One region of the Alteromonas infernus genome, then DNA from elsewhere that is predicted to be linked to it. Evidence: predicted binding sites of a transcription regulator. Region 1 holds the regulator's gene; each other region holds the start of a gene.

Region 1 (3,157 bases):
TAAGTCTGCCCGTTCAGCGATAGGGGCTAGCAAGGCTGACTCTGCCCTTATGGCTTCAGATAGAGACTTATTGAGCTTCGCAAGGGGATGCAGACGTCGGGTTTCGCTGAAGCGTTTTACCAGCACATCATCGCTGGCATCGATATAGACAATGGTCATTGACCACGATGACGGAAGATAATCTAAAATTTCTACCAGATCATCAGGGTTTTTCGGCAAGTTACGCACATCAATGCTCACCGCCACTTGGTCGTATTCATCAACAACAGTGTGGGTTAGGGTAGGAAGTAGGTTTACAGGAATGTTGTCAACGCAGTAGTACCCTAAATCTTCCAATGCGCGAAGTGCGACAGACTTACCAGACCCCGAACGACCACTGATTATAATCAGCTTCACCTAACTTCTCCCAAATCTTCTGGTTTTATCGCATACGCTTTATTGTCTTAAGCGCCTTGGTCACGACCTCGCTAAGGCGCTTAAATCTTTAACTTAGTGCAGAAAGAATATCATCGCTTGTACTGGCACGACGTATCGCTTTAATCGTTTCTTTATCGCTTAGTTTACCGGCTACCGTGGCCAATGTTTGTAGATGGCCTTCGGTTTGCTCTTCAGGAACAAGTAACGCGAAAAATATATCTACCGGCTTTTCATCGAGCGCGTCAAAATTAATGGCTGGCGTACTGGTGACAACAATAGCTATCACCTTTTCTAAACCTGGCAAGCGCCCATGTGGTAACGCAATGCCATTGCCGATTCCTGTACTACCCATACGCTCTCGAGACATCAAACTATTAAGTACCGTTGCCTGATCGATGCTCTCGTTATTTTTGGCAGCGATATCTGCGATGATCTCAAGAATTCGCTTTTTACTATTACACTGAACCGCACACTCGGTGCGGTCCAGACTTACGATGGCTTGTATATCCATGCTTAATTAACTACTAATGTTTTTTCAGTTTTTCCTTATGCTTGATTACCTGCCGGTCGAGTTTATCAACCATGCTGTCAATCGCCGCATACATGTCGGTATTTTCTGAGGATGCGAATACTTCAGCGCCACTTAAATGAACGGTCGCTTCGGCTTTTTGATTTAATTTTTCAACGTTCAGGATGACATGCACATTAGAAATGTGATCAAAGTGACGTTCAAGTTTGCTGAACTTCGTATCGACATAATTACGCAAAGAGTCGGTGATTTCGACATGATGACCAGTAAGGTTGATTTGCATATTTCGTCTTCCTTATATTATTAAGCCCGTTTAAATGAGGCTTTTGCGTTGGTTCGACGGCGGGATCGACAACGATTCCCGGTACTTTGCTATTGTTCGCCGGGCAACTTTAATGCCTTGTTCGGCCAACAATGAAGCAATCTTGCTATCACTTAGCGGCTTGCTAGGCTTCTCAGCTGCCACTAATTTCTTGATCAATGCACGAATCGCGGTAGATGAACACTCACCACCAGACTCTGTTGCTACGTGGCTAGAGAAGAAGTATTTCAATTCAAATATACCACGTGGTGTATGCATATACTTTTGCGTTGTGACGCGTGAAATCGTTGATTCGTGCATATCTACCATTTCTGCTACATCGTTAAGCACCATAGGTTTCATCATTTCCGGGCCATGTTCAAAAAAGCCCATTTGCTGTTGCACAATACAGTTTGCCACCTTCATTAAGGTTTCGTTGCGAGATTCAAGGCTCTTAATGAACCACTTAGCCTCTTGCATGTGTGAGCGGATGAATTGTGAGTCGCTACTATTTTTGGCACGACGACTCATTGCAGCGTATTGTTGATTTACGCTCAACTTAGGCAGGCTGTCGGGGTTAAGCTCAACCACCCAACGGCCATTCTTTTTGGCGACCGAGACATCAGGAATAACGTACTCAGGCTCTTTAGTAACTAAAGCACTACCTGGGCGAGGATTCAAGGTTTGTAATAAACGCATTGCCTCGCGCAGCTGATCTTCCTTCAAGCGGCTCTTACGCATTAACGTGCGATAATCTTTACTGCTTAATAGGTCTGAATATTCTTCTATAAGCTGTTTGGCTTCGTTAAGCCATGGTGTGTCTTCTGAGAACTGGCGCAGTTGCACCATTAGACATTCCTGCGGCGAGCGGGAGCCCGAACCAATGGGGTCGAACATCTGAATACGCTTAAGTACGCATTCTATTTCGTCCATTTCTATAGGCTCTTCCATATCCTCAGAGTTTACCGCGTCAAGAATGTCTTCAAGGGTCACGGTTAAATAGCCAGACTCGTCAATAGAGTCGATAATTGCCGTAGCAATGGCGCGGTCAGTATCTGAGAAATGGGTCAATCGCATCTGCCACGACAAATGTTCCTGAATATCCTCGGTGGTTTCGCCTTGAAATATTTGTTCATCGTCATTTGAAGGACCTGGCGCTGGGGCCGATGACGCTGAATAGTATTCATCCCATGTGCTGTCGATAGGCAATTCATCGGGAAGGTCGTTTTTTTCTAACGCGTCACCCGCTTCCAATGTATCGCTAGACGCTGTCGCAGACGCTTCTGTCACGCTATCGTCGCTATCGATATTATTTTTTTCTACTTGCGGCTCGTCGTTACCTTCTTCAACTTCCAATAAAGGGTTTGAATCGAGGGCTTCTTGAATCTCCTGCTGAAGATCAAGCGTAGATAGCTGCAGCAGTTTTATCGCCTGCTGAAGCTGGGGTGTCATGGTAAGTTGTTGGCTAAATTTTAGCTGTAAAGATGGTTTCATCTACGTCTTATTTAAATGCTCTAAATTGAATACACCAGAGCGAAATTGAAAAATGACAATTCAGTTACACTAACTATAGCCTGAATTGTTCGCCTAGGTATACATCCCTTACTTTTTGATTACTTAAAACCTGTTCCGCTGTTCCTTGCGCGATAAGCTCGCCATGACTCACAATGTACGCTTTCTCACAAACATCCAATGTTTCTCGCACGTTATGGTCGGTGATAAGGATTCCAATACCCCTATCTCGAAGATGCTGTATTATCTTCTTTATATCATTAACTGATATTGGATCAACACCAGCAAACGGTTCGTCTAATAAAATAAATTGCGGATTAGCTGCTAGTGCGCGTGCTATTTCAACACGCCGTCGTTCACCACCGGACAAACTCATCCCTGTACTATTACGTATATGG
Region 2 (3,157 bases), on a different contig from region 1:
ATGATATTCGCCTTAACGGCCTGTTGCTGTTGACCGCTGGGCATGGTTGCAACCATGCGTTCTGCGAAGGCTTCTGTTGCTTTCTGTGCACTTTGAGGCGAAAGCTCACTGATAGCCGTTAGCAAGTCAGATGGTATTTCTGTCGCTTGCTGAGACTGATCTATCACAGCGCTTTGCACATTTGTACTTGATTGAGCTGATACGCCTGCTGCATTGGCAGCGTTGGCACTGTTAGTTTCACCGCGACTAATGACGCTACCATTAACACCTTGCGTGATGGTAGGATCGCTAGCTAACTCTGTAAGGGTTTCATCAATTAACGCCTCGCTTTCTTCAGCGCCCTCTTCTTGCACGTTATTAAGTTCATCGGCGATCAAACTTAAAATTAACGACTCGTCCGTTGCAAGTTCTTTTAAATCAAGAGCTTCGGCATCTAGCTCGTCCGTTCCAAGTTCTTTTAAATCAAGGGCTTCGGCATCTAGCTCGTTAGATGCAAGTGCGCCTGCATCAACAGGCTTACTTGTCTCTTCAGCACTGCTACTTTCCATGAGCTTCGCCAAAAGTGCCGAAAGGCTATCTTCACTTTCTGCTTCACCGTCAGTTGAAAACTGTTGAATTGTTGACGGTTCAAATGACGTGTCACTACCGTTGTGTTCGCCTTCACTACTTTGCTTAGATAACAGGGAAGCTAACGCACTAAGCGTTTGCTTTGCTTCATGTGACAGGGCGCTATCGGAAAATTTTTCTAAGCTAGCTTCACCCTCGCTATTTAGCTGCGTAAGAAAGTGTGCAAGTAAAGAAGGCGCATCGCTAGCGTCTACGTTTTCAGGCAGTTTCCAAAGCTTCCCCGCCTCATTAACCGACAGCACATCAACGTTATCCTCGACTAACTCGGCAACCTGGCTAGTGGGTGTATTACCCTTATTATTGTCACTTTGCTGCTCACCCTTTGCCATACCGTTTACCACGGTTTCAACATAGGCAATCCAATCAGGCTCAGCCTCGTCTTCTTTAATGGGTTTTGCATCCGGCGTTCCAGGAGTGGTAATTACCCCAGCTTCAGCATCTTTTTTACCGCCTTCGCCTAAAACAAACTTAGCCTCGGTAACGCTGCGCTGTTCCACTGCCTCGCCATCAGCGACAAGCTGCTGCGCAAGTTCACGCTTTTGGGTTTCCCGAGTATCTTCAATTTCTGATCGAACGCGACCTTGTTGCGCCTCTGCCTCAGTGGCTTGTGCGCTGCTATCGTATTCGTCTGCCCGGTCGGTCGCTCGGTGATTATCGGGTAGGTCCGTATGGCCGGCGTCTTTATCTTTTGCGCTTTTAGCCATTTGTTCAGAAGCAGCTCGGTCTTGAGCTCGGCTGCTCGGAGTTTGACTCGACTTATCATTAAGCACGAAGTCTGAGCGCGAAGCTTTAGCATCTTGATAAAGTCGATTAAATGCCTGATTATTTTCGCTATTAGCATCTTGTTGTGAACCGATTCCAGTCTCTACTGCTTTTGCTGTGCTAGAGGCAGAAAAGGGTAATGCGGCAATGTCTGTTTTTTGTGCGGCAACTTGTTGCATAATGTCCTACCGTCCTACATTTAATTCGACTTCATCATAGAAGGCGTAAACCCGAAGTGGTTTCTTTGCGCCAAACGCTTCAAGCCTTAAGCAAAAATAAAAACCACTAAACGACCAACACCCATATACTTTACATACACTTACGTTTTTTTAATGACTTACTCGACATTTCATAAGGCGTAATATTTCTTAAATAATGTCTTTGCCAATGCTAATCGCCTAGGCCTTTAAATCGCATTAGCCAACGGCAAAGTAGCGTAAATCGTTACGTAAATAAGTTGTGGTGGTACATTCTAAGAAGAGTTTTGCAAGGGTTGCGCCAAACTGGCTATGTGTGCGAAAAAATGTCAAAAAGGTGAGCGCTTGGCACGAAAAAACGCTGGGTAGCAAATTCATCCATCATTGCTTGCTCTGCTTTTGCTTCTTTTTTCTGCTGAGCTAGCTTTTTTTTATCAAGCAGCAAGGTAACCGCTTTCACTTTTTGCTGTTGTTTAAGCCACATTTGCTTACGCTGGTCTGCCGCCATTTGCGCGCGAGCAATCACCTGCATCTGTTGTTCACACGCTTTATCTAATTTTCCCACAAAGGATAGATGCTGCTGATAGTAGGTAGCCGTCACACCCGATTGCCCGGTTTGCTGAATACCTTTTATATAGTCGATGCGATACTGCTCAAGGCTGGTTAGTTTTTGCTTTTGCTGATTAACATTCTGCTGAGCCTGCTGGTAATACCGCGCTTCTCGCTGCTCTTTTTCTCGCTCAAACTCGGCTAAACGTTCTAGTTGTTTAGACATTTGTCGATACCTTGATAAAGGATTCTGGCTTCATGTTCACAAATGACCACCTACGCTCTACTACAAAGCACATCACCCCTGCCCTAGCCCTTTAGCTAGGGCAGCCATACCTTCTAAGCTTTCGTCATAAGGAATGACTTGCTTCATACCTTGTTGCAATAATGCATTAATCGCTGGCTCTGCACGAATCGCTAAGTCTATACGTGGGTCTGAGCCCTTGGCATAAGCACCAATAGAAATGAGGTCTTGGTTTTGTTTGTAATTTGAGTAAACCTGGCGAATGCGACGCGCCATAAGCTGGTGCTCTTCACTCACCACCATTGGCATAACACGACTTATTGACGCTTCGATATCTATAGCCGGGTAATGGCCGCTATCGGCTAAAGTGCGCGATAGTACAACGTGGCCATCTAAAATGGCGCGCGCCGCATCAGCAATGGGGTCTTGCAAATCATCACCTTCGGTTAATACGGTATAAAAAGCCGTTATCGAACCCTGTCGCTCGCTGCCGTTACCGGCACGCTCGACTAATGCAGGTAGGCGAGCAAACACCGACGGTGGGTAGCCTTTAGTAGCAGGCGGCTCGCCAACGGCAAGGGCAATTTCACGCTGCGCCATCGCGTAGCGCGTAAGGGAATCTATCAGAAGAAGAACTTTCATCCCCTTGTCGCGAAAATATTCAGCAATGGTAACCGCTGTTTCGCAGCCTTTAAGGCGCATCAACGGGGAGGTGTCTGCAGGGGCAGCGACAACAACGGCGCGCTGACGCTCTTCTTCGGTGAGTATGTCGTGTATA
Region 3 (3,157 bases), on a different contig from region 1:
TTGATGAATTGCCAAAGGCACGGTCGACAATAAACGTGCCAGGGTACACAGCATACTGAAGGTACGTCCTGCCAAGGTTATCTATTACTTCTTTAGCTTGATAAAGATATAGTTCATCTTTCTCAGAAATGCCATTATCTCTCCCTAAAGAAATTGAAATTTTGTTGTTTGCCACGCTAATTACCCTACCTGTTATAGGCTGGCAAGCAGTGGATTCTTTGATATCTTCTATTGCCTCGCTGATGCTTACGTCAATGGCTTGACCATAGCGGGACTGCCAAAAGGTTGACGAAAACTCATCAACATCTTCGAATCTGTCAAACGTCCATTCTTCTTGGTTTCTATACGAGGAGGTATAAAGCAGACCCCCATTTATTCCATCATAAACCTGAAGTGACATTGAGAATGCGCGCTCTGGTGTACTATCACGCCACGGTGTAAACACAGACGGGGTATCTTTTGGGCCCATACTTAAATCGTCGATAACACCAATAATCACAAACTGAGTGTTACTTTGGGCCGATAGGGTGCGTATATTCTCTGCGGTAAACCGGCTGTCAAATTTTGCCGTATGAGGTGCAACATAAGTAATGCTAAGGTTGTTGGTTTGAGCTTTCATTGCCTCTACGAGTCGCTGAGTGAAAGCTTTGTCGAAATTAGGCATATTACCATGGGTCAAATGACCTCTATTTCTAATTCTAAAGTGTGTAGTGGCGAAGTGTTTCTCATCAAGCTGTGCATCGCACGTCTTACCTTTAGGAAAAATATCGGCTCGGACACGCACGGTAATTACCTCACCGTTAAAGGTTTCGTTAACTAGCTCAAGCTGATTAACTTCGCCGGTAGAGCGGATTGTCATTTCTTCGTTTTTAAGCAATCCATTGGTGAGTTTGGCAACACTGTGCACTGAAGCGCCGGCAAACAGCATTGCTTGTTTTAACGCTTCTTGCGTGGCCGTGCGTTTAGCTGCTTCTTTATTACCATCTAGCACAACCGCTTGCCCCGTGGCCTCATACCACGCGGCATGCGCTTGCCCAATAAGAAAAACTAATAGGCAAACTACCGCCACAGCAATATTAAAACATTTCGCCAGAGTTGTTCTGCTTATGCGTTGCACCACACACTCCTATTGTTGCTCAGCCTATTCGCCAGATTAATACCACGAACTATGCGAAAAAAGTGCCAAGTGATGTGGGTTTTCTATAATAAGTTAAAATGGGCGCACATCTTGCTTTCTTTGGGCTATATCAGCGAGTAAATGCGTGCCTGATGTAGGCAGGCGAATCGGTGAATACCGAAAAATTAGGCGTTAGGTCAAACAGGCTATCGAGCGTTGTCATAGCGTATCTAATAGAAGCTAACAAATAGTTAAGCCGTCAGTAACCTGTTATTGATGCAAATTGAGGTTTAGATTCATGTGCTTGAATAAATTGAAAAAATCGAAAGTGCTTATTCAGTCTTCCATTCTCGGTTTCGCTCTCAGTATAAGTGGCTGTGGCATTATTGATAAACATGTCGAGTGGGAGACGGTTGAGCCAGAAAGCTATCCCGTTCTGAAGGCCATTGGCTATGCGCCGATTTCATCTCAGCGAGGTGAAAGTGATAGTATGAAATTGATAATGGCAATGAAAGCGTCAAAATTAGATGCATACAGAGAACTCACAGAACAAGTATATGGTCAAAAAATTGAAGGCAGCCAATCAGTTTCCCATCTTGTTGTAGAGTCGGAATCGTTGCGAGCCTCAGTTGAAGGCGTGATAAGAGGCGCTGAAGTCGTCAAAACTTATCCGGTAGGGGAGGACACCTACGTGACAGAACTCTCTTTAGATATGCAGCAAGTTTATGATATTTATTTATCTACCGCGAAGCCAAGAAGAGTCAAAGACGTAAAATACTATTAGGAATGGGGCGATATAAAGGAGCGCAGGCTGCTTGGGTTTATAGGGCCTAAGCGCTGACGCCAGAACCTAAGGTTCCGCCTTTTGGCTTTCCCTTCTTATCATAAGTAAGCGACTCTTTCGCACGCACTTCCATCATCAAATTCCGCAGGTGTGTGAGGCGTAGCTGTCCTTGCTCCACGGCTTTTTGATTGACTTGTGTGCGGTACTTGCAATCGTCAAGTAGACGCTTTGCTTGCTCCATTAAACTTTCATCGTATTGGGACAATGAGGCAGAGCCAGCGAGAGTACGCTCGATATCACTATCAAGTGTCTGAATGGACGTGAGTAGCTGCGTTTTTTCGTCTAGTACCTTCATCAACGATTCAGCGTCACGAGAGCTTATAAGCTGAAGCTCCTTCTCAAGCAAGGCAACAAGTGTAGAGAGTTGCTCTACTTGCTTAGCTATTGCTTGGGATAATGGGCTGTTTTGTTCAGTCACTCTTACGCTCTACTATTCACTTGATTATTTTTATTTGGTACCGAAAATTTCACCTTCAAGTTTCGCTATTTTGTTAGCGAGCACTTCTGGATTCACTTTATATTCGCCACTTTGAATCGCTTTCTTTAAACGATCTACTTTGTCTTGATTAACAGGCGCTTCAGTTCCTTTTTTCTGCACTTGATTTAGCTGCTGTGCAGATTGAGTCAGCGACACTGAGTCTTGACGTGGCGCTGGAGCCGTCTGCGCGCTTTGTGCCGCAGCCTGTTGCTGAGACTGCTGCGTCTGGTTTTGTTGCGCAACCTTCCCATTATCAACGGGTGTTTTAGGTAACCCATTGTTTATATTATTAATAGCCATAATAAGTCCTCACTACTTTTTTGCCTCTGTAAAGTATATCGGCCTTTACGCTTATTTCTTTAGCCAAATTATGCACAAAAAAGTAGATATTTACTGCCTCAATTACAAGTGTATCACGACTTCTTCAGGGCTTGCGACTCTAGCGATTACTGCTTTTCTGCTGCTTGCGTTTAAAACCTTAATATTATCACCCACGACGCCGTCTTGTTGCGCAATACCGGCAGTCTTAACTTCCATGCCAGCTACCTCAGCAGTAATAGTAATTCTATCGCCTTTGCAGACAAAGCATAGCATATTCGATTGGATTGCTTGTCCGTTAGTTACTCGGCGCTTCATTCTAGCGCCAATAAGGGCTTCTAAATCGGTAAATGCGGTATGCCGCAATCGTCTAACGTCAACTTTTGCCAGTGTTAAATTA
Region 4 (3,157 bases), on a different contig from region 1:
CAACTACTAGTGCTTAATTCGGAAAAAGAGCTACTACACGCGTTTTTTCACTATGTTACCTCCTACGACCCCGACATTATTTTAGGATGGAATGTTAAGCAGTTCGACATGGCAGTACTTGCTCGAAGGGCCAAAGCGAATAAACTCAAATTTACCCTTGGCCGCCATGAACGCGAAGCTTCAGTCAGACAATGGGAAGATCAAACCTTGGTTGATGTACCAGGGCGCTGTGTAATAGATGGCATTGAAGCACTTAAAACAATGACCTATCAGTTTGAGTCGTTCTCGTTAGATAACGTTTCAGAGGCACTGTTAGGTGAAAACAAACTTATTCAAGAGACCGACAAATTAGCGGCGATAAAACGTTTATATCATGAAGACCCCATTGCGCTGGCCGACTATAACTATAAAGACACGGAGCTGGTAAACCGCATACAGGAGCAAACCCAATTTATCGACTTCCTCGCGTTGCGAAGCATACTGACGGGGTTGGATATGACGAGGCCCGGCGGGTCGGTGGCGGCATTTTTGAACGTATACTTACCTAAACTTCATCGCAAATCTTATATTGCTGGCGTTAGACCTGAAAATGGCGGGTTAGCGAGCCCAGGTGGCTATGTCATGCGGTCACAGCCTGGCCTCTACAAAGATGTATTAGTTCTCGACTTTAAAAGTCTATACCCTTCTATTATACGTACATTCAAAATTGACCCCATGGGGTTGGCTGAAGGATTGAAATCGCCTAAACATGCTATAGAAGGGTTCAAAGGCGCGGTATTCAGTCGTACCTCCCACTTTTTGCCTACTATCATTGAGAACTTATGGTTGCAGCGTGACGAGGCAAAAAAGCAAAAGGATGCACCTCGTTCACAAGCGATTAAAATATTAATGAATTCGTTTTACGGTGTACTAGGTAGTGGTGGCTGCCCCTTTTACGATCCCCGCCTTGCGAGTTCTATCACCTTACGTGGACATGAGATCATGCAAACCACTGCCGGATGGATAGAAGAACTCGGTTATACCGTCATTTACGGTGATACCGACTCGACCTTTGTTCACGTAGAAGGTAACGGCACATTGGGTACGCCCACAGAAACGGGTATTAAGCTTGCACAAATCATCAACGAAAAATGGTCGGCACTACTTAAAGACCGCTATGACATTGCTTGTCACTTAGAGATTGAATTCGAGTCTCACTTTTCAACGTTTTTTATGCCTACGATTAGGGGCTCTACCGAAGGAAGTAAAAAACGTTACGCGGGAATGAAAGACGGACAACTAACCTTTAAAGGCTTAGAAAACGTGCGCTCAGACTGGACAACTCTGGCTAAAACGTTTCAATACGAACTGTACGAACGGGTATTCACTGGTCAACCTGTAGAGAGCTATATAAGTGACATGCTAAACGCGGTTAAAGCAGGGGAACTTGATGATGATTTAGTGTACAAAAAGCGCTTAAGAAAACCGTTGTCTTCTTATATTAAATCACTTCCCCCCCATGTAAAAGCTGCGCGGCGAGCTGATGAGCATTTTAAAGAGCAAGGGTTGCCATTGCGCTATCAAACAAACACAACAATTGCCTATGTGATTACAGTTCAAGGCCCGCAGACTGTGGAAACCGCGTTCGCCCCCCTTGACTATGATCATTATATCGAAAAGCAAATAAAGCCTATTGCGGAAAGCATACTACCTCTTATCTCGTTAAACTTTGAACAGATTGCTAACGATCAACTTACCTTATTCTAGCGTTAGCTTGCGTATGAAGATCTTTCATGCTGCGTGACAATTTAACAAAAATATTACACTCCTCGCACAGTCAAAAAACCGTTTTTCTCATTTATTTCATTAGCTTATTTCATTGGCACGACAAGTGAATAAAAGATAAGTGAGTAGCTAAATAGGTTTGATCGAAGTTTTTACTCCAATCAACATGCGTTCAATTTAGTGGTTAGGGCAATTGATCGCCCGTGTTCGCAAAGAGAAACAGAAGGAATTTGATTATGAAGATCACAAAGTTAAGTATGATTACTGGTGCTGTTGTCGCTGCTACACTGTCAACATCAGCATTTGCAGGTCACCATGAAGAAAAGATCACTATGGGCTTCAACGCACTCGATAAAGACAGCAATGGTTACATTGTTGGCTCAGAGTCATCAGGTGCTATCGACAGCAAATTGGTCTCTAAAATGGACACTGATGGAGATAGCATGGTTAGCCGTACAGAATTCAACACGTTTGTTGATGAGAAACCGTCAATGTTTAGCGACGAGATTATCACTCAAGTACAGACAGAAGGAACCAATGACGCGGCGCTAACTGAGAAAGGCAACCCTGAGCTCTTTTCTAAAGCAGATAACGAAATGATCTCAGAAAAGAATAAGGAGTTGCGTACTGAAATGTCAGCGACCGCAAACGCTAAGTTCACTGAAATCGACATGGATAGCGACGGCAAAATCAGCGAGACCGAACTTGACGTAGCGGACGTTGAAGGCGACTTTGAATCGATGGATGAAGATGGTGATTCATATATTACGCGCATGGAATACCGCACCTATTTTGAAGAAATCGAATCAGAATAGTTCGGCGTAAATTTGTTGTAGTTTCCCGATTTTATGCCCCGCTAACTAAGCGGGGCTTTTTTTGCTTAATAGGTCTTTCCTGTATGAGAGACAGTGCTTTAGACCTCATTTCTTTATTATCACCTGCGACGAAATACAAAATATTGTCGCTGAACGACGCCATATAAGACTAACATCTTGTCGACAAAACCCACTTGCAACAATATTGTTAATAATTATTAAAATATATGTTTACCACGCTATTTTTTTTTTTAGCGTTTTACGTGTGTATTTTAAACGCGCTATTAATTTGAATAGCGTACCTCAAAACTAACAGTGTTTCTCTACAGCAGATGCGTACGCGCATGGAGGCAAATTATGATGGAATCAGACAGCTTACCTAACACTTCGTTTCCTCTTTCAAAAAGTGAGTTTATAGGGCCTAAGAATGCAGAACTAACTTCACTGACGATTGGTCAGTACTTCAAAAGAGTTGTCGACAATTACACAGACCACCCAGCCATTGTTGTTCGACATCAGAACATTAATTGGACGTATAAAGAGTACTGGCTTCAAATCGAACGAGTAGCGTGTGGATT

The links. Region 1 encodes sigma-54, which starts transcription at its own class of promoters, with help from an activator protein. Its sites were predicted from a motif close to GTTGGCACGNNNNTNGNNT; they were not measured.
Region 2: the regulator sigma-54 is predicted to act here: its motif matches at 1,760-1,778, upstream of ACX5J7_RS08180 (flagellar hook-length control protein FliK).
Region 3: the regulator sigma-54 is predicted to act here: its motif matches at 1,169-1,187, upstream of ACX5J7_RS07955 (flagellar assembly protein T N-terminal domain-containing protein).
Region 4: the regulator sigma-54 is predicted to act here: its motif matches at 1,858-1,876, upstream of ACX5J7_RS14970 (EF-hand domain-containing protein).

The regions. Positions count from the first base shown of each region.
Region 1 is NZ_CACSIG010000017.1:227,858-231,014, forward strand. It holds gene rapZ (RNase adapter RapZ) at 1-396, opposite strand, end outside; gene ptsN (PTS IIA-like nitrogen regulatory protein PtsN) at 485-928, opposite strand; gene hpf (ribosome hibernation promoting factor) at 942-1,229, opposite strand; gene ACX5J7_RS04830 (RNA polymerase factor sigma-54) at 1,260-2,741, opposite strand; gene lptB (LPS export ABC transporter ATP-binding protein) at 2,815-3,157, opposite strand, start outside.
Region 2 is NZ_CACSIG010000031.1:164,838-167,994, reverse strand. It holds gene ACX5J7_RS08180 (flagellar hook-length control protein FliK) at 1-1,568, opposite strand, end outside; gene fliJ (flagellar export protein FliJ) at 1,897-2,361, opposite strand; gene fliI (flagellar protein export ATPase FliI) at 2,434-3,157, opposite strand, start outside.
Region 3 is NZ_CACSIG010000031.1:120,574-123,730, forward strand. It holds gene ACX5J7_RS07955 (flagellar assembly protein T N-terminal domain-containing protein) at 1-1,117, opposite strand, end outside; gene ACX5J7_RS07960 (LPP20 family lipoprotein) at 1,416-1,901, shown strand; gene flgN (flagellar export chaperone FlgN) at 1,948-2,379, opposite strand; gene flgM (flagellar biosynthesis anti-sigma factor FlgM) at 2,410-2,739, opposite strand; gene flgA (flagellar basal body P-ring formation chaperone FlgA) at 2,842-3,157, opposite strand, start outside.
Region 4 is NZ_CACSIG010000059.1:25,480-28,636, forward strand. It holds gene ACX5J7_RS14965 (DNA polymerase II) at 1-1,746, shown strand, start outside; gene ACX5J7_RS14970 (EF-hand domain-containing protein) at 2,001-2,579, shown strand; gene ACX5J7_RS14975 (AMP-binding protein) at 2,937-3,157, shown strand, end outside.